3 regions of the Brevibacillus borstelensis genome follow, and region 3 is predicted to be linked to each of the others. Evidence: riboswitches for the same ligand, from Rfam matches in the RefSeq annotation. Region 3 holds a riboswitch; each other region holds the start of a gene.
What was found. A riboswitch is a leader RNA that binds a small molecule or an ion and turns the genes downstream of it on or off. The one in region 3 is predicted to bind S-adenosylmethionine.
Positions count from the first base shown of each region.

Region 1: it holds a riboswitch for S-adenosylmethionine, as region 3 does, so the genes downstream of both, V5G20_RS25230 (homocysteine synthase) here and V5G20_RS08660 (pyridoxal phosphate-dependent aminotransferase) in region 3, are expected to answer to the same signal.
Region 2: it holds a riboswitch for S-adenosylmethionine, as region 3 does, so the genes downstream of both, V5G20_RS11340 (homoserine dehydrogenase) here and V5G20_RS08660 (pyridoxal phosphate-dependent aminotransferase) in region 3, are expected to answer to the same signal.

Region 1 is NZ_CP144922.1:5,252,561-5,258,366, forward strand. Features, by position in the region: gene V5G20_RS25210 (sigma factor-like helix-turn-helix DNA-binding protein) at 1-11, opposite strand, end outside; gene V5G20_RS25215 (hypothetical protein) at 286-837, shown strand; gene V5G20_RS25220 (hypothetical protein) at 865-1,830, opposite strand; gene V5G20_RS25225 (IS4 family transposase) at 2,532-3,677, opposite strand; SAM riboswitch class I at 4,160-4,264, shown strand; gene V5G20_RS25230 (homocysteine synthase) at 4,346-5,647, shown strand; gene V5G20_RS25235 (GNAT family N-acetyltransferase) at 5,781-5,806, opposite strand, start outside.
Region 2 is NZ_CP144922.1:2,427,255-2,433,060, forward strand. Features, by position in the region: gene V5G20_RS11330 (polyamine ABC transporter substrate-binding protein) at 1-553, opposite strand, end outside; gene V5G20_RS11335 (saccharopine dehydrogenase family protein) at 683-1,885, opposite strand; SAM riboswitch class I at 2,513-2,624, shown strand; SAM riboswitch class I at 2,728-2,842, shown strand; gene V5G20_RS11340 (homoserine dehydrogenase) at 2,928-4,178, shown strand; gene glpK (glycerol kinase GlpK) at 4,280-5,773, shown strand.
Region 3 is NZ_CP144922.1:1,903,935-1,909,740, reverse strand. Features, by position in the region: gene V5G20_RS08675 (family 1 encapsulin nanocompartment shell protein) at 1-326, shown strand, start outside; gene V5G20_RS08670 (PLP-dependent aminotransferase family protein) at 413-1,612, opposite strand; gene V5G20_RS08665 (hypothetical protein) at 1,774-2,157, shown strand; gene V5G20_RS08660 (pyridoxal phosphate-dependent aminotransferase) at 2,492-3,667, opposite strand; SAM riboswitch class I at 3,773-3,885, opposite strand; gene V5G20_RS08655 (MFS transporter) at 4,179-5,519, opposite strand; gene moaC (cyclic pyranopterin monophosphate synthase MoaC) at 5,527-5,806, opposite strand, start outside.

The sequences.
Region 1 (5,806 bases), 2.2 Mb from region 3:
TGTTTTGGCATAGAATCCCCCCACCTACTAGGTACAAAAAGGGGGGTTTTTGCTCACCTTCTCTCTATAAATTTTTATAAAAGCAGGAACACACGTTCTATTTTACCAAATTTTATGTGATTAACCGAGACCTTTTTCCTGTCACTAGTAGAATATTTTTGGGGAATATTGGTTTGTAAACAATTCGAATTGTCACATAAAACAATTCTTTTCATTTGTAACTTTTTACCTTTTCCTGCGTCTAAAAAGGTGAGGCTACAAAAAAGGATATGGAGGGTGTTTCATTTGAAAAAACTAGCGTTCGTTCTTCCTGTTGCTTTATCCGTTACACTTGGATGGTCAGGATCAATTTCCCCCGTTTTTGCTGAAACGGTTGCTCCAGCACAAGCTGCACAAAAACAAGGCACTATTGAGCATATGAAAGTAGTACGAGTTGATGGAGTTACCATTGCCGTATATGATACTTGGTTTAATCCAAAGAACGGATCGCAACGAAACGACTATCTTTACTTCTATGAGGATACTAGGGATATTAAGAAAGATACCAGATTCAGTAACGAGGAATCTTCTTTGTTTCAAAGAACAGCTAACAATTATAAAGATAAGCGTTGGACATCCGTCGAGGCTGTAGAGTTGAACGGAAAACAAGTGGAAGTGTTAAAGGCGAATAATAATGCAAAGGGTAACCCTGCTTACCATATGGCCTATATCGACAAATCTACTGGTATGCCAATAAAAGTAGAGGACTATAACAGCAATAACGAAGTTATGGCGGTCTATCTATACTTTTTTGATTATGTTCATGAAATAGGTGACAGGTTTATAGAGGAAAAGTAAAAAGCGCGATTTCTCGCGCCTTTTTTATTACGATCGGTAGAAATCTTCAATTGCATCTAGCAGCCCCGGAGTTCCCGTCACAACTTCAAGCGTATTTCCGTAAAACACGATTGGCACATCATTGATAAGCGGGCTAAAAGTGTCAATGTAATCATTAAAGATTGCCCTCTTGCTCTTGTTGAAATCGCTATCGCCTTCCATGTTCACACCGATGAAGGCCGTAGCGGATGAGCGTTTACCACCAGCAACTGGATCTCCATATACGTCCACGACTTCATCATTACGGGCACTCCTATAAACCAAGTTCACATTCTTATCAGGAGCCGAGTGATAATATGTTGCTGGTTGAATACAAATAACATCAAAAATATTGGTGCGATTAGCGATAACTCCTATATTGTGAGCAATATTTTCCCTGTTTGCACCATAGCCATAGTACGGGCACCACATAAAGTATCTTTCATAAGTGTTGCGAATACGATAAGACAGATCATTCAACAGTTTCACCATCGGATTTGAGGTTGGTCTGGAACTGTCAAGTTTCTCCTGAATCGGATAAATGGCTTCTGTACTGAAGTAAAAACCTGCAAAATCCTTATCCCAATATGTTTGTCCCAACCGATCAACGATTGTACTTTTCACTTGTTTCATATAATCTACATAGTCAGAATAGAATTCGTCCGCCTTCTCGATAGTAGATGAATTGTTGTGAAGCATAGGGAGGGAAATGTACATTTCCTCTCCAGCAATGTCTGATCGCTTCCACACTCTTAGAAAATCCTCCAAATAGCTAATGGATTTCGAAATGACTTGCGCTCGATGTGATTTAGATTTCAGACGATCAAACCTCGTGCTTGCATCATCCGGGTGTCCGAGGTGAATAACATACACGTTAAGCCTTCGACCGTCGAGTGCGTTAAGCATACTTGTAGTTACGTTATAACCGTCGCCTGTATAAATGTGTAATCCTCGAATGCGGTTCAGTGCTATCATAATGCAAAGTCCTCCTTGTTTTTGTAAGAGATAAACGACTTTTTGACCGGTCATCTTGTCGCTTTCACTTACTAGGTAAAATACAAGGAAATTTGCTCACTCTTTTTTTTTGAACAGGTAAGGGATTGGCGTGGAATAATTGATCGACGTGAGGGGAAAAAAGTGAGGAATAAAGGTGAATTAGTCATGTTCCCCTCCAAAACTCAGCTACCGCATTATTCTGAGGAACTGGAAAAAGAGAAGGAAGAAAACGACAAATTTATCAGGGACCTTCGTGTTAGGGTTGAAGATATCATGAAAAGACAAGAGCTATGCAGGCCATCTTCACGAGAACAACACCAATAGGCCAGGGGAGCTACTCCCTAGCCTCAACACAGGATATTGTGCATATGTATACCTATACCTGCCTCTCGTTATGGCCCGTACGCAGCCATCGACCGGTGCAAAAATGCGCAAGGAAAAGCATCCATCACTAGGGCGCCCACTTCGAACAGGAACCTTGCAGTAACGGATTCGCCAAAATCAACTGAATATATTCAAACATTAGCGTTGCATAAAAAATGAATCCATCTATTGTCAAATTATTCTGAATGACATTTTCAACTTTACAACCAAAAACGAGAACAGCCAAGCAAAAGGTAGCCACTATCCATTTGGTAGTTTTATACATTTATTACAACATCGACAACAACAAACAACACTTACTTCCTTTTCTGTCGCCCTCTGGATGTTCGTTTGGATTGGTAATCCATTCTGCCTATCCATTGTTCAAAGGTCTGCCAGAGAAACACTTTGAGCCATCTACTGATTTGCAGCAGACTGTGCTGACTGTTTCTTTCCAGCTTTACAAGAAGCAACAAGCAGTAAGCAATGAGAGCGAGAAAAACTTGATTCCAGACCGCATTTTCACTTGTTCCATAGAACGTCTTGATCTTTGCGTGTTGTTTCATCCATTTGAAAAACAGTTCTATTTGCCAGCGCCAACGGTAGATGTCGCTCAATTCTTCTGCTTCTAAGTCGAACCGATTGGTGATGATTCGAATACGATTTCCTTTCGAATCATGCGTTTCAATCAGTCGTAACACATTATCCACCCGTTTTTGTGGCGTTCCAAGAAGGATCATGGAGTCGGATAAAACGGAGCTTTCTGGTGGTACTTTGAAAGTATACAAATGACGAGTTTCCGCGTTATCCTTGAGACGTGAAGCAAAAAAGATGCCCTGATCGGTATACTCATCGAACTTTTCATAATCCACGTACCCTCGATCAAAGACGTACATGGCTCCGATCTCATCAATCAGCGACTCCATTTGGGTGCGGTCATTGGATTTGGCACAAGTTAGGGAAATCTTTTCAGGATAGACATCCTCCTGGCTTGCGAAAACGAGACGAAGATGAATTTTGATTCCTGCCTTTGTTTCGCGAAAGGTTGCCCACTTATACTTTTGCAAACATAATCCAATTGTAGTGGAATCAATGATCTTTATGTGTTTTCGAAGAGAGCAGGCTTTTCCAGAAACGCGTTGAATTTGCTGGACAAGGTCGACAAAAACTTCTTCAAGCAAAGCAGGTTCTACCCGATTGTTTTTTCGACTAAGCTGTGCGGGGCTGATCGATGACAGTCCTAATTCTTGCTGAAATTTCTTTGATAGAACATCGTCAGCAATGGCTCGAAGCCCTTCGCGTTGCTGAAGTTGGGCATGTAAAAATAGGAGAAGATACGCTTTTGTCGTCAGCTTCTTCACGTACTTGTCTTGATCCGTTTCGTCAATTCGTTGTTGAAGTTTCATAATATTGATGGGTGCAACCCATTTACCAAATGAAGAAAATAGGGTATTCTTGTCCATGAGCTATCCTTTGCGTTGGATTTGGACAGGAACTACCTGACCTTTCCAGTGTAAAGGATTTTTTTGTTCCCTAGACAACCAAATACCAAAGATTATGTGTATTTTGAATGATGGGAAAAGATTAATGCAACGCTAGTGATATTCAAAGCAATAAAAAAAGCCGGAGGCCTGTGCTTCCGCTCCGATTTTTTCCTTGCGCCAGTCCCGCATTGATCAAGGACAAGGTTTCCCAGCCTACTGCAAACTCATTTTCCATGGCTCTTTCCTTTCCTCCTTATTGTTGCTGTGAGGAAAAACAAAAAGCCCAAGAGCGTACACCACCCGAAACAGCTCCTCCCCACCCTCCAGATGCAGAGAAAAGACCATACGATAGCAGCGCTCTCGAAATCAAAGAAAAACCACCCATTTAGTCGGAAATTTGATTGACCTTCCGAAATTGTCCCCTTATAATACCAAATAAGCGCTATAAGAAAATTGCAAACATTTCATCAAGAGTGGTGGAGGGACAGGCCCGATGAAACCCGGCAACCTGCGCAAGGACGCATGGTGCCAAATCCTGCAGAATCGCTGATTCTGAGAGATGAAACCGCCCGGCATGTCCGAAGCCTTCCCCTCTCAGGAGAAGGCTTCGTTTTCTTTATATCTTTTGACGAGAGGAAGAGATGCCCATGTCAGACCAGCAACAGTGGAAACCGGAAACCCTTGCCCTGCACGGCGGCCAATCCGTCGATCCTGTGACAGGATCGCGAGCAGTGCCGATCTACCAGACGACGTCCTATGTGTTCCGCGATACGGAGCATGCGGCCAACCTGTTTGGCCTCAAGGAGCCAGGCAACATTTACACGCGGATCATGAATCCGACGCAGGATGTATTTGAACAGCGCGTTGCCCTTTTGGAGGGCGGGGTCGGGGCACTTGCCACTTCGTCCGGCCAGGCTGCGATTACATTCGCCATCCTGAACATCGCCCAGGCGGGTGACGAGATCGTCTCCTCCAGCAACCTGTACGGCGGCACCTACAATCTGTTTGCCCATACACTGGGCAGACTGGGGATCAAGGTTCATTTCGTCGATCCGTCCGATCCGGAGAATTTCCGGGCCAAGATCAACGAAAATACGAAAGCTCTTTTCACCGAAACAATCGGAAATCCGCGAATTGACGTCGCCGATATCGAAGCGATTGCGGCCATCGCCCACGAAAACGGAGTTCCGCTGATCGTAGACAATACGTTTGCCACGCCGCTGCTTTGCCGACCGTTTGACTACGGTGCCGATATTGTCGTTCACTCCACGACCAAGTTTATTGGCGGACACGGCACCGCGATCGGAGGAATCGTCGTCGATTCCGGCAAGTTTGACTGGAACAACGGAAAGTTCCCCGGGTTGACCACACCGGACCCGAGCTACCACGGCGTCGTCTACACGGAGGCTGTCGGACCGCTTGCCTACATTATCAAAGCGCGCGTGCAGCTCCAGCGCGATATCGGCGCGGCCGTGGCTCCTTTCAATTCCTTTTTGTTCCTGCAAGGGCTGGAGACGCTTCACCTGCGGATTGAACGCCACAGCCAAAACGCATTGGCGGTAGCCCGCTATCTTCAGCAGCATCCCGCGGTCGAGTGGGTCAACTACCCTGGCCTGGAGGACAGTCCTTACCACGAACTCGCGAAAAAGTACCTGCCGAAAGGAGCGGGAGCAATCCTCACCTTTGGCATTCGCGGCGGTGTTGCCGAGGGCAAAAAGCTGATCGAGTCGGTGAAGCTGTTCTCCCATTTGGCAAACGTCGGCGATTCCAAGTCGCTCATCATCCACCCGGCTAGCACCACTCATCAGCAAATGAACAAATCCGAGCAGCTTGCTGCCGGTGTGACCCCTGGCATGATCCGCATTTCCGTCGGTACGGAAGCCATCGACGACATCATCGCTGATCTGGAGCAGGCACTCCATGCGGCGGTAGCGGTCAGCAAGGTGTAGCTGAACATTTAACGAGCCGGGAACAGCCTTTTTCCTGAACCCGCCATAGCAAAAGGGACGACCCTCTGTCGCGAATGACGCGGACGATGGTCTTCCCTTTTTCCTTTTCCTTGGCAGAGGGGCCAAGGTGAGCTCAAATAGATTTATAGTAAAAAACAG
Region 2 (5,806 bases), 520 kb from region 3:
AACCGGAAATGGGGATGGAAACCTTGTCCGCATTGACCGCAATCACGACATTTCCCCACATGTACGGCACAGAAAAAGCCCCCTCGGGATCAGAGGAGCGTTTCAAAAACTCCGGACCGACGTTTTTGATGTTGCTGATGCTGGAGTAGTCCAACTTTTCCATCAATTGCTGTTTGCGCATCAAGTCTACCATGTAGTCGCTCGCGACGGCAAGATCATAGCCCGAAGAATTGACAGACAGTTTGGCGAACATTTCCTCGTTCGAGGAGTAGGTGCTGATATTCACCTTTACGCCGTACTCTTTTTCAAATGCCTCCAGAACACTTGGCGGGATGTACTCCGACCAGATAAAGAGGTTGAGCGATTTGGACAATCCTGCCTGGCTGTCTCCGCCCGCTTTGGCAGCTTCATTTCCCGACGAGGGAGCGCCATTCCCCTGGACCTGCTGACCCGGCTGGACAGAGCTGCTTCCGCAACCAGTCAATCCGGTCAACAGAACCAGAGCAGCGACTAAGATGAGCATGAACAGGCTTGTCCGCTTTTTCTCCATCATGAGAGGTTTCACCTTCGTTTCATGTAGGATTGATGAATCGGAAGAAACGTACCGATCTGTATTTAACAAAGATCGGGACAGCGGCAACAGCTGCCAATCCCGATCTTTTTCTATATCTCAAGTTACGTACTACGATATTTGCCTGAGAGGGGCAGTCTTCTCAATCACATCCCAAGTCATGCCGCGAGCCTTTAACCGCTCTAAAAAGGGGAGCGGGTCGATCAGCTCGGGCGGAATGCAGCCGGTCGTGGTCAACAATCCTTCAGCGATCATGTCGACAGCGACGACCGGCGGGATGCCTGTCTGCCAGATCGTTGCTTGAAATTCCGTCTTGTAGTAAACCTCATCGTGATTGGCGATCGTGTAGACGTAAACTTCTTTTCGCTTGTTGTTCTTCTTGCCTTTGACGAGTGCGCCGACGGAGGAGTATCCGTGGATTTTTCCGGCGAGATCGGCCGGTTTCGGCATGGTCGTCACGACTACATCGCGCGGCGCTACCTTGACGCCTTTGACCTCGATCTCTTCGTCGCTGTCCAGTCCCAGATAGCTCAGCACCTTGAGGGTATTCACAAAGTCGGGATGGAGGGCGTACTTGAAGTCCACGTATTTGCACCCTTTTGCGCGGCCAATCGTCTCGCCAAGAGTGGTCGCTTCTTCGTGCTCCACGTTGTAGCAGTCCAGCCAGCCGATCGGCTCGGGGAATTCGAACTCCTCTTTGTTGGCAAAGGGAGTAGGCAAGTATTGTTCACCCTTGTCAGCCGTCCAGAAGTTCGGTTTGGCCAAACACTCCTGAATGGCTGTCTGCGGACTGAAGAAGGAGCAGAAGCCGTCGTAGTCGACGACGGAATTGTCGCCGTCGCGAATCAAAATCTCATCGACTTCGTCCAACTGATCCACAGCGTACCGCGCCGCGATGTTGGAGAAGCCGGGGTCGCACCCAAGCCCCATGATTCCGAGAATGCCTGCCGCTTTGAATTTATCGGTCCAGGCTAGCTGCTTGCGGAGCCATTGCGGGCCGCTTGAAGCCGTGTCGATATAATGGGTTTTCGTGTTCAGGCACGCTTTCATCACTTCAAAGTTGTTTTCCGGCAAGCCGATATGCAGCAGTACGTCAATGTCAGTCAAAATAGATTGGACGCTCGATACATCGCGTGCGTCGACACGTTTTACCTGGATTTCCACATCCGTCTCCCGGCGCAGCTCGGCAGCCAGCTCTTCAGCCGGGCCGATCGATATATCTGCCAGCACCAGTTTTTGCAAATACTTCGATTTCACGATTTCACACGCGCTTACTTGTCCTACACCGCCAACTCCTAAAATAGCGACTCGCATAGAGTCCTCCTTCCATTTTTGGAAAACGTTCTATCTTCGCATTCGAAACAGCCATTTCTGCAAATGCAGATCGATCGTAGCAGGAAATACCGCGACTTGTGTCGCAACATCGATTGGTTCACGCGGACGAAGTCTCATCCAAACACCCTCCTTCTGCACACGGGCAGATCATAGTAGAAACCGAAGCTAAGTGGGACGATCGTGGATCAAAACAGGCAGCAGCCTACTCAAAAAAAGCACCTCCTTCCTGCTGAAAAAGTCAGAGTGGAGCGTCTTTTATTCATGTATATTCGACGCACCCGACGTCCCATGCGAATGGAAAGAGGGAATTATACTCTGACTTTTCTGAAAATATATGCAAGAATGATACCAAATGACCGGCTGCTTCCTGTGCAGTATGAAGGAGCATCGGCAGTACCATTATTCTCACTATTGAGAAAGCAAAAACCAAAACAAAGTGCTGGAAATGTCTGTTGGTGCGCCATCACCTGCATGAGAACACCTTATTAAAAATGAGAAACCTTTCTTTTCAAAAATGAAAGGAATCGTCCGAAGATGAAATGTCGGAAATATCTGGTTGACGGCTCAAACCGAATTCCTTACAATGTTGCCAACAGGAAAATACTGTTCTTATCCAGAGAGGCGGAGGGACTGGCCCGATGAAGCCCGGCAACCGTCACGCAGTTTGTGACAAGGTGCCAATTCCTGCAGGACTGATGACAGTCTTGACAGATAAGAAGCGGGAGTACGTCCATTCCGGATGCCAACCTTCTTCTTAACGGGAGAAGGTTTTTTATTTGTATGATCAAATGTTTTTGAGTTATCGCAACTTCATAACTTCTTTCTTATCCAGAGAGGTGGAGGGACTGGCCCGATGAAGCCCGGCAACCGTCACGCAGTTTGTGGCAAGGTGCCAATTCCTGCAAGACAGCAGCAGTATGTCTTGGCAGATGAGAAGGAGGCCCCCTGTAGCTCGCGAGCCTTCTTCTTAAACGGAAGAAGGCCTTTTTTATGTTTGAAATGAGAAAAAGAGGTGGAGTACATGAGTGCAAGTGTGGTAAAAGTAGGATTGCTTGGCGTAGGGACGGTGGGGGGCGGCGTCTTGAAAACGATCCGCTCTCAGCAGCAAAAGCTGTCGGACAGGTTGGGCAGACGTGTCGAGGTGGTCAAGGCGCTGGTCCGCAATGCGGAAAAGCAGCGGTCTGTACCGATTGAGAACAATCTGATCACGACCCGGTTTGAAGAAGTGCTGGCGTCAGACGTGGACATCGTCGTCGAGGTGATGGGCGGCGTCGAGCCGACATACGGCTATGTCCGTGCACTGATTGAAAAGGGCTGTCACATCGTCACCGCGAACAAGGAGCTGCTTGCCAAGCACGGAACGGAGCTGGTGCGGCTAGCCAATCGGCACGGCGTTCAGCTCGCGTACGAGGCCAGCGTAGCCGGAGGGATTCCGATTCTCGGCGTGCTGCGCCAGTTTCTCCGGACTAATGACATCGTATCGGTCAGCGGCATTTTAAACGGGACGACGAATTACATCCTGACGCGGATGGAACAGGAAAAGCTTCCCTACGCCGAAGTGCTGAAGCAGGCGCAGGAGCTGGGCTACGCCGAAGCGGACCCCGCCTCGGACGTAGAGGGCTGGGATGCCTTGTACAAAACGTACATCCTCGCCCAGCTCGTATTTGGTGAATCGCTACCGCTGCATGCAGCCGAGAGGCAGGGGATTGAAAAGCTGCACCTCGGACAGATCGGCCTCGCCCGCGAATTGGGGTACCGGATCAAGCTGCTGGCCAAGGCTTCCAAGGCCGGGGGCGGTCTACAGCTTTCCGTCCGTCCAACGCTTCTGCCGCTGGATCACCCACTCGCGCAGGTGCAGGATGCCTACAACGCCGTGCAGGTGTCGGGCAATATCGTCGGCGACCTTTTGTTCATGGGCAAAGGGGCAGGCGAGCTTCCGACAGCAAGCGCTGTGGTGGAGGATCTGGCCTATTTGCTGACCCAGCGCTTCACTCCTCAGCCGGTCTGGCAGGAAAGCGAGCCGGCAGGCAATCGGGAAGCCGGGGAGAAGCGGTGCTTTTGCTATCTGGAAAGTAAAGCGTTGCGGGGAACGCCTGATCAAGTCACGCATTTTTTGGATCGGGCAGGAGTTCTCGTGGAAAAACAGCGAATACAATATGACTGGGCGAGCGTCTTGCGCATCGGCATGATTGCCAGCGGTTTTGCAGAGGAGCACAAGAAGGCGCTGCACCGCGATTTCGGCATCAGGGCGGAAGTGTTTCCCGTGTTGTGAGCGGAGACGGCCCAATGCTTCGGGATATAGACCGCATCCGGTTTCACCCCTAATAGAGGAGAAAAAGGGTGCCCGTATCCCGCGGTAGAAGGAGGAAGCTCATGGATAAAAAGTATGTGCTCGCAATCGATCAGGGGACGACCAGTTCCCGGGCCATCTTGTTCGACAAGCAAGGAAGCATCGTCGGGATGGCCCAGAAAGAATTTCCCCAGCTCTTTCCCCAGCCAGGATGGGTAGAGCACAATGCCCTGGACATCTGGTCATCGGTCGTCGGCGTAATCGGCGAGGTTTTGGCCAGCCACAATGTTTCGGCACAGGAAGTGGCAGCCATCGGGATCACCAATCAACGCGAGACGACCGTGGTGTGGAACAAGCATACCGGAGTGCCCATCTATCACGCAATTGTCTGGCAGTCGAGACAGACAGCGGGAATTTGCGAAGAGCTCAAAAGCAAGGGATACGACCCATTGTTTCGGGATACGACCGGTCTGCTGATCGATGCTTACTTTTCGGGCACAAAAGTAAAATGGATTCTCGACCATGTGGAAGGCGCCCGCGCTTTGGCGGAGCAGGGCGACCTCCTGTTCGGAACGATTGACACGTGGCTGATCTGGAAGCTGTCCGGCGGCCGGGCGCATGTGACCGACTATACCAACGCGTCGCGCACACTCATGTACAATATTTTTGATTTGAAGTGGGACGATGAGCTGCTGGCTCTGCTCGATGTCCCGCGTGCGATGCTGCCTGAGGTGAGAAGCAGCTCGGAGGTGTATGCGGTAACCGACAAGGATTTGTTCTTTGGCGTCGAGGTTCCGATCTCGGGGGCTGCAGGAGACCAGCAGGCCGCTTTGTTCGGGCAAGCCTGCTTCGAGCGGGGCATGGCCAAAAATACATACGGCACCGGCTGTTTTTTGCTGATGAACACCGGAGAACAAGCCGTTCGCTCCGAGCATGGCTTGCTGACGACGATCGCCTGGGGCCTTGGCGGAAAAGTGGAGTACGCGCTGGAAGGGAGCATTTTTGTCGCAGGCTCTGCAATCCAATGGCTGCGGGATGGCCTGCGCATGCTCAAAACCTCGGCAGACAGCGAACGCTACGCAACGGCCGTGTCATCCACCGAAGGCGTCTATGTCGTCCCGGCTTTTGTGGGCTTGGGCACTCCTTACTGGAACAGCGAGGTCCGCGGCGCGATTTTTGGACTGACCCGGGGAACCAAAAAAGAGCATTTCATCCGGGCCACACTGGAGTCGCTGGCGTACCAAACCAGAGACGTGGTGGCAGCCATGGAAGCAGATGCCGGCATTCCGCTGAGCAAGCTTCGCGTAGACGGCGGTGCCGTAGCGAATCAGTTCCTGATGCAATTTCAAAGCGATATTCTCGGTGTCACCGTCGAGCGTCCGCGCGTACATGAAACGACGGCGCTCGGTGCCGCCTATTTGGCCGGGTTGGGCATCGGTTTTTGGAAAAGCAAAGAGGAGATTTCGCACAATTGGCAGGTTGAGCGCTCATTCGAGGCGAGACTGGAAGAGACGGAGCGCAGCAGGCTATATGCCGGTTGGCAAAAGGCTGTCCGGGCTGCGGCAGCATTTGTGTAAGCATTTTCATTGACAGTTATTGAAAACTATGGT
Region 3 (5,806 bases):
GACACAGCGGTCCATACGCATTGGTCGTCTCCCCTGAGCTGTACTCGCTTCTGCACCGCGTACACAAGGGAACGAATGTACTGGAAATCGAGCACGTCCGCAATCTGGTCACCGACGGCGTCTTCCAATCCCCGACCATCAAGGGCCGATCCGGCGTCCTGGTCGCAACCGGCCGTCACAACCTTGACCTGGCTATTGCGGAAGACTTCGATACGTCCTTCCTCGGAGACGAGCAAATGAACAGCCTGTTCCGCGTCTATGAGTGTGTCGTGCTCCGCATCAAGCGGCCGAGTGCGATCTGCACGTTGGAGGAAACAGAAGAATAATAACCGAGGCTGCAAAAAACAGGGTGCCCCCGTCGTCAAAGACTTCGGGACACCCTGTTTTATTCGATCCACGTATTCATTTATCGCTAGTGAGCGACTAGCTGGCTGTACTCCGCAAACGCTTTGCCCAAGCGGTTGATCGCCAGTTCGGTATGTTCCCGATCCAGCAGCGTATAGTTGAGGCGCATCGTATTCGTTTGAGGCTGGTCCGCGTAGAACGGGATACCGGGAACAAACGCGACGCCTTCCTTGACAGCCTGCGCCAGCAGCTTCTCGGAGTGTACATGCTCCGGCAGCTCTACCCAGAGGAACATTCCGCCTCTCGGTTTATTCCACTTCATGCCGCTGGTTTGACGACAGAGCAGCTCGTGCATCCACTCCATCCGCTCTTTGTACGAGTCGCGGATTTTTTGAATATGGCTTTCCAAATCAAACCGGGACAGCAGCTCATACAGAGCAAATTGGTCGATTGTGCTGGACTGCAAGTCGATTGCCTGCTTGGCTTTTACCATCATCTGAATCACCTGGCTGTCTCCAATCGCCCACCCCGTTCGAAGACCCGGAGCGACGATTTTGGAGAAGGTGCTGGTGTAGACGACAGCCGATCCGTCCGGATGCTCATCGAGAGAAAAAATGCTGCGATAAGGCGCCGCGCCGTCGAACTGGATTTCCCCGTACGGATCGTCTTCCAGAATCAAAATGTTGTTTTCCCGGCATTGTTTCAGCAGTCCCAAGCGTTTTTCCAGACTCCAAACCTTTCCTGTCGGGTTTGCAAACGTCGGAATGACATAGGCCATCTTCGGGCGATATTGTGCGATTTTTCTGGCAAGGTCCTCCATATCCATGCCTTCCGCATCTCCATCCACCGGAATAGCTCGAATGCCGCGAAATTGGAACAGTTGCACGGCCGCGAGATACGTTGGATTTTCTACCAGCACGACGTCGCCTTCGTCCAGATAGACACGGCAGAGCAAGTCGACGGCCTGCTGGGAGCCGGTAGTGATCAGCATGTTTTCTACGCCAACATTCATATGCTTTTGTTTCATGCGGGACGAAACCCATTCCCGAAGCGGAATGTACCCGTCAGTCAAGCCGTATTGCAGCGATTTTGCTCCGTGATCCAGAGCGCGATTGAAGGCTTCTCTCATTTCTTCGATTGGAAAAGAATCCTCTGCCGGCAGGCCGCCTGCCAAAGACAATACTTGATTGCCCTGTGTCAGCTTCAGGATTTCGCGCACGGCCGAGGAGCTGAGTGCGCTGGTTGCTTTGGAAAATGAATATTCCATGTTCGGTTCCCCCTAGATTTCGCTTATACCTGTTTTATCACTGCGGCCGTCATAAGTCCAATCTCACAAATCTATCGGCGGAATAGGTTTTAGCTATGTCGAGCGATGGCTCGGTCGAAATCGTCGGATTATACTCGCGACTACTTTGGTTGGGGGTATCGATGCTTGTGCAGATGTTTCCTGCTTTTCTTTTGGTGGTAAACCGGGCTGTAGAGGTAAGAAACAGGAGAAAAAGCAAAAGTACGGTGGGACGGGTTTTTGTAGGCAAATTCGAGCCCGTCTGGATAATCGAGTTGAAGGGCTTGGGAAAACTGGAGAGCTTCCCTTACTGGAATCTGTATGACGAAAACGGCAAGCGTTTCGACGTTCGGACCGATTTTGCCAAGACGTATATGGAGAATTCAGACAAGGGAGTCGTATTGGTCCAAACCCTGATTGTCAAAGGAATGGAGCAGCCTCCGCAAAAGCTGAAGCTCGCTTTGCAAACCATCGAAACACGGTACATAGACTTGAACTGGCAACCGCCGATCCCGCCCAGTCCATAAAGCTGGCCTGGGGTATCACCTGATTCCATCAAGCCATCATAAAGGCCCTGAGCGATCATAGCTCCGGGCCTTTTGCTTGGGAAGCCATGCTTTATGTTGCAAGTATGGCTTCCGCTATACACGAAAAATAAGGCTGTCTTTCTTGAAAAGATTGCCGTCATTATGTTTTGGCATCCGTGAGTATCATTTCGAATCAAGCCTGCTTTATCCGTGAGTATCCTGCTTGATTCAGCCTGTTGTGCCACCCCGAATCGCAGGAGAAGCCTGTTTCCAGGCTTCTCCCCACCGCGGCCCCTGGACAAGGAGCAAGATAACCCGAAGCCCGCCAACAAGCTTACCGAGCAAACAGCCCCAGCTTCTCAATCCTTCGCACTGCCTCCGCCAGCCTTTCTTCGCTGGAAAGAAGCGCCGCGCGCACATACCCCTCGCCCGTCGGTCCAAAACCGACGCCAGGCGCAACCACCACATGAGCCTTTTCCAGCAGCAAATCGGAAAACTCGACCGATGTAAACCCTTCGGGAACAGGCAGCCAGCTGAAAAACGAGCCCTCTGAAGGCTTGGCCTGCCAACCGATCCGGTGGAGCTCGGCGAACAGCACATCCCGCCTGCTTTGGTAGACGGAGACGAGATCATGTACGCATTGCTGCGAGCCGGTCATCGCTTTTGCCGCCGCCATCTGCACAGCGCCGAAGAGACTGACAAAGTAATGGTCCTCAATCAAATTGACCAGCCGTACGAGCTCCTTGTTTCCGACCATAGCCCCGACGCGCCAGCCGGCCATGTTGTACGTTTTCGACAGGGTGTAAAACTCCACTCCTACTTCTTTTGCCCCCGGCACCTGCATGAAGCTGACCGGCTTTTTGCCGTCAAAGCTGATCGCACCATAGGCGAAATCATGGCAGACGACGATCTCGTGCTTGCGGGCAAAGCGGATGGTCTCTTCAAAAAATTCCACCGGAGCGTTGACCGCCGTCGGATTGTTCGGGTAATTGAGGAACATCAGCTTGGCTTTTTCCAAATCTTCCGGCTTCAACTGGCCGTAATCCGGAAGAAACGCGTTTTCAGCCTTGAGCGGCATCATGACCATGCGGCCGTCAGCTACAGCCACGCCGGACCAGTAATCCGGATAACCTGGATCGGGCACCAAAGCGACGTCCCCGGGGTTCAGCAGCACCTGACAAATCTCAACCAGACCTGTCTTGCTGCCAAACAGGATGGCTACCTCTTCCTCCGCGTCCAGCTCCACGCCGAACTCTTCCTTGTACCAGTGGGCGACGGCCTGCTTCAGCTCCAGCCTGCCGCTGAACGGCGGGTATTTGTGGTGGACAGGGCGCTTGGCCTGCTCGCTCAGCTCTTCCACGATATGCTGCGGTGTCGGGAGATCGGGATTGCCCTGTCCAAGATTGATAATGTCATGTCCGGCCGCGATGGCCTTGTTTGTTTTCGCTACCAGCGTGGCAAAAAACTGCGTCGGCAGTCGGTCCACCATGGCAGATGGTTGGATGCGCATTGGCTTTCTATCCTTTCTTTCGCAAAAATAATCCAGACATCGAAGCAGGCATGCAAAAAGCCCCTTTTCCTGAACAGAAAAAGGGGCGGATCGTGCGTCTCCACGTTCTTATCTGTCAGGATCGCTCCTGCTGGAATTGGCACAGCATCTGCAGAATATCCTGCAAGATCCGCTGCCGGGCTTCATCGGGCCAGTCCCTCCACCTCTCTGGATAAGTTAACAGCAACCTATTTACTTTGAATGTCTACTATACTACTTGAGCAGGTTGGGAGTGTCAATACAATATCCCGAACCATGGCCCGGGCTGCTTTGCTGTTGCTGGCCCGGCAGCCTGCAGGGCCTCGTTAGACAGCCTGGCAGTCCTCAACTGTCAGCCTGGCGGTCCTCAACTGACAAACTGAGGAGCCTCACTGACAGGCTGAGGGGCCTCGACTGACAGCCTGAGCGGCCTCGGCTGAAAGCCTGCTGGTCTTCGCCTGACAGCTACGAGTATCCGTCCAAGCATTGCTTGTCATGACCCGAGCTTCTCCGGAGCAGGCAGAGCTGCCTTCATCTCAGGACGCTTTACAAAGGACGTGTACACGGTAAAGCAAGCGACAGCGACCAAAGCCAAAGCAGCCATGAAGTAGACCATCCCATTTGCTCCGAGCGCTTCAAAGATCACGGCGCCCATCAGCGGGCCGACCATGCGTCCTCCTGAGCCTACGCCCCCGATGAGGCCTTGAATGAACCCTTCACGTCCCGGTGGAGACAACTCGGCAGCGATGGTCGGGACGGCAGGCCACACCAGCATTTCACCCAGTGTAATGACAAACATGGCCACGAAAAAACCGGCGTACACCGTCGTCTGGGACAAGATCAGCATGGAGAGCGAAAAGACGTAGGCGCCTAACAGCAACTGCGCTTTCAGCGTACGGGCGAAGTGCCTGATCACCCAGGAGATAAACGGCTGCCCGAACAGGATCAAAGCACCATTCAGCGTCCACAGCAGGCTGTACTCCCTGAGCGTGATGCCCAGCGACTGCATATACGCCGACAGCACAGTCGTCCACTGCGAGTAAATAATCCAGCAGACCAACAACCCTGCCGACAACAGACCGAGCGCTAGCCATGCCATCGGGCGACCGGCAGCTTGAGCGGCATCCGTCGCCATTGCCGCCGCGGCCCCTTTTGATCCGCCGGCCTTCTCCGCCAATCCCGCGGCAGGCAGCTGTGCCCCCTCACCTTCCTCTGTGTGCTTCGCCGACGCTGCCACGAGCCGGCCTTCTTTTTCCTGACCGCGCTCAAGATCGACCGTGCGGCTCAAAAAGATAAAGAGAAACAGAACTGCCAGCTGCAGCGCCGCATTTCCAAAGAAAGTCCAGGCAAAGGAAATGCTCGCCAGCATTCCCGCCGAGGCGGAACCGATCGCTACCCCGATATTGAGTGCCACATAAACCGTATTCAAGCCCTTGCGGCCGCCGTCAGGCCACAAGAGGCCGATCAGGGCATTGAGCACAGGAAACATGATGCCGGAGAAAAATCCGTTCAAAAGCAGCAAGACCGTATACGTATGAAAGCTGGTTGTGAAGCCCAGTGCCACAGCTACGGCTACCGCTCCCGCTGTCGCGGCGTATACTGTGCGCATTTTCCCCCAGCGGTCAAAGAGAACCCCGCCTGTCAGACTGCCGATCAGGTACGCTCCCTGATTCAGCATCAAAAGAACACCCGCTACGGTGAGCGGCTTCCCGAGAAAATCGTGGATGTAGATCGTCACCAGCGGCCAGATACAGGCCATGCCCGTAGAATGAATAACGGCAGCAACGGCCAGAAGCCGGATGCTGCGCGGATAGGAATTCCATAGTCGACTCATCTGATGTTTACGCCTCGCTCCGATAAAAATCTCCGCTTTTCCCGCCGGTTTTGCTCTGGAGATACGTCGGCCCGATTACCATTTCCTTGTCCATGGCCTTGCACATGTCATAAACGGTGAGCGCGGCTGCGCTTGCGGCTGTCAGTGCCTCCATCTCCACGCCGGTCTTGCCGGTCGTTTTGACGGTTGCCTCGATATCCAATGTCGCTTTGTCCGCATACGAAAAGCGGATGTCAATGCCCGTCAGCGGCAGCGGATGACACATCGGGATGATCTCCCACGTCTTT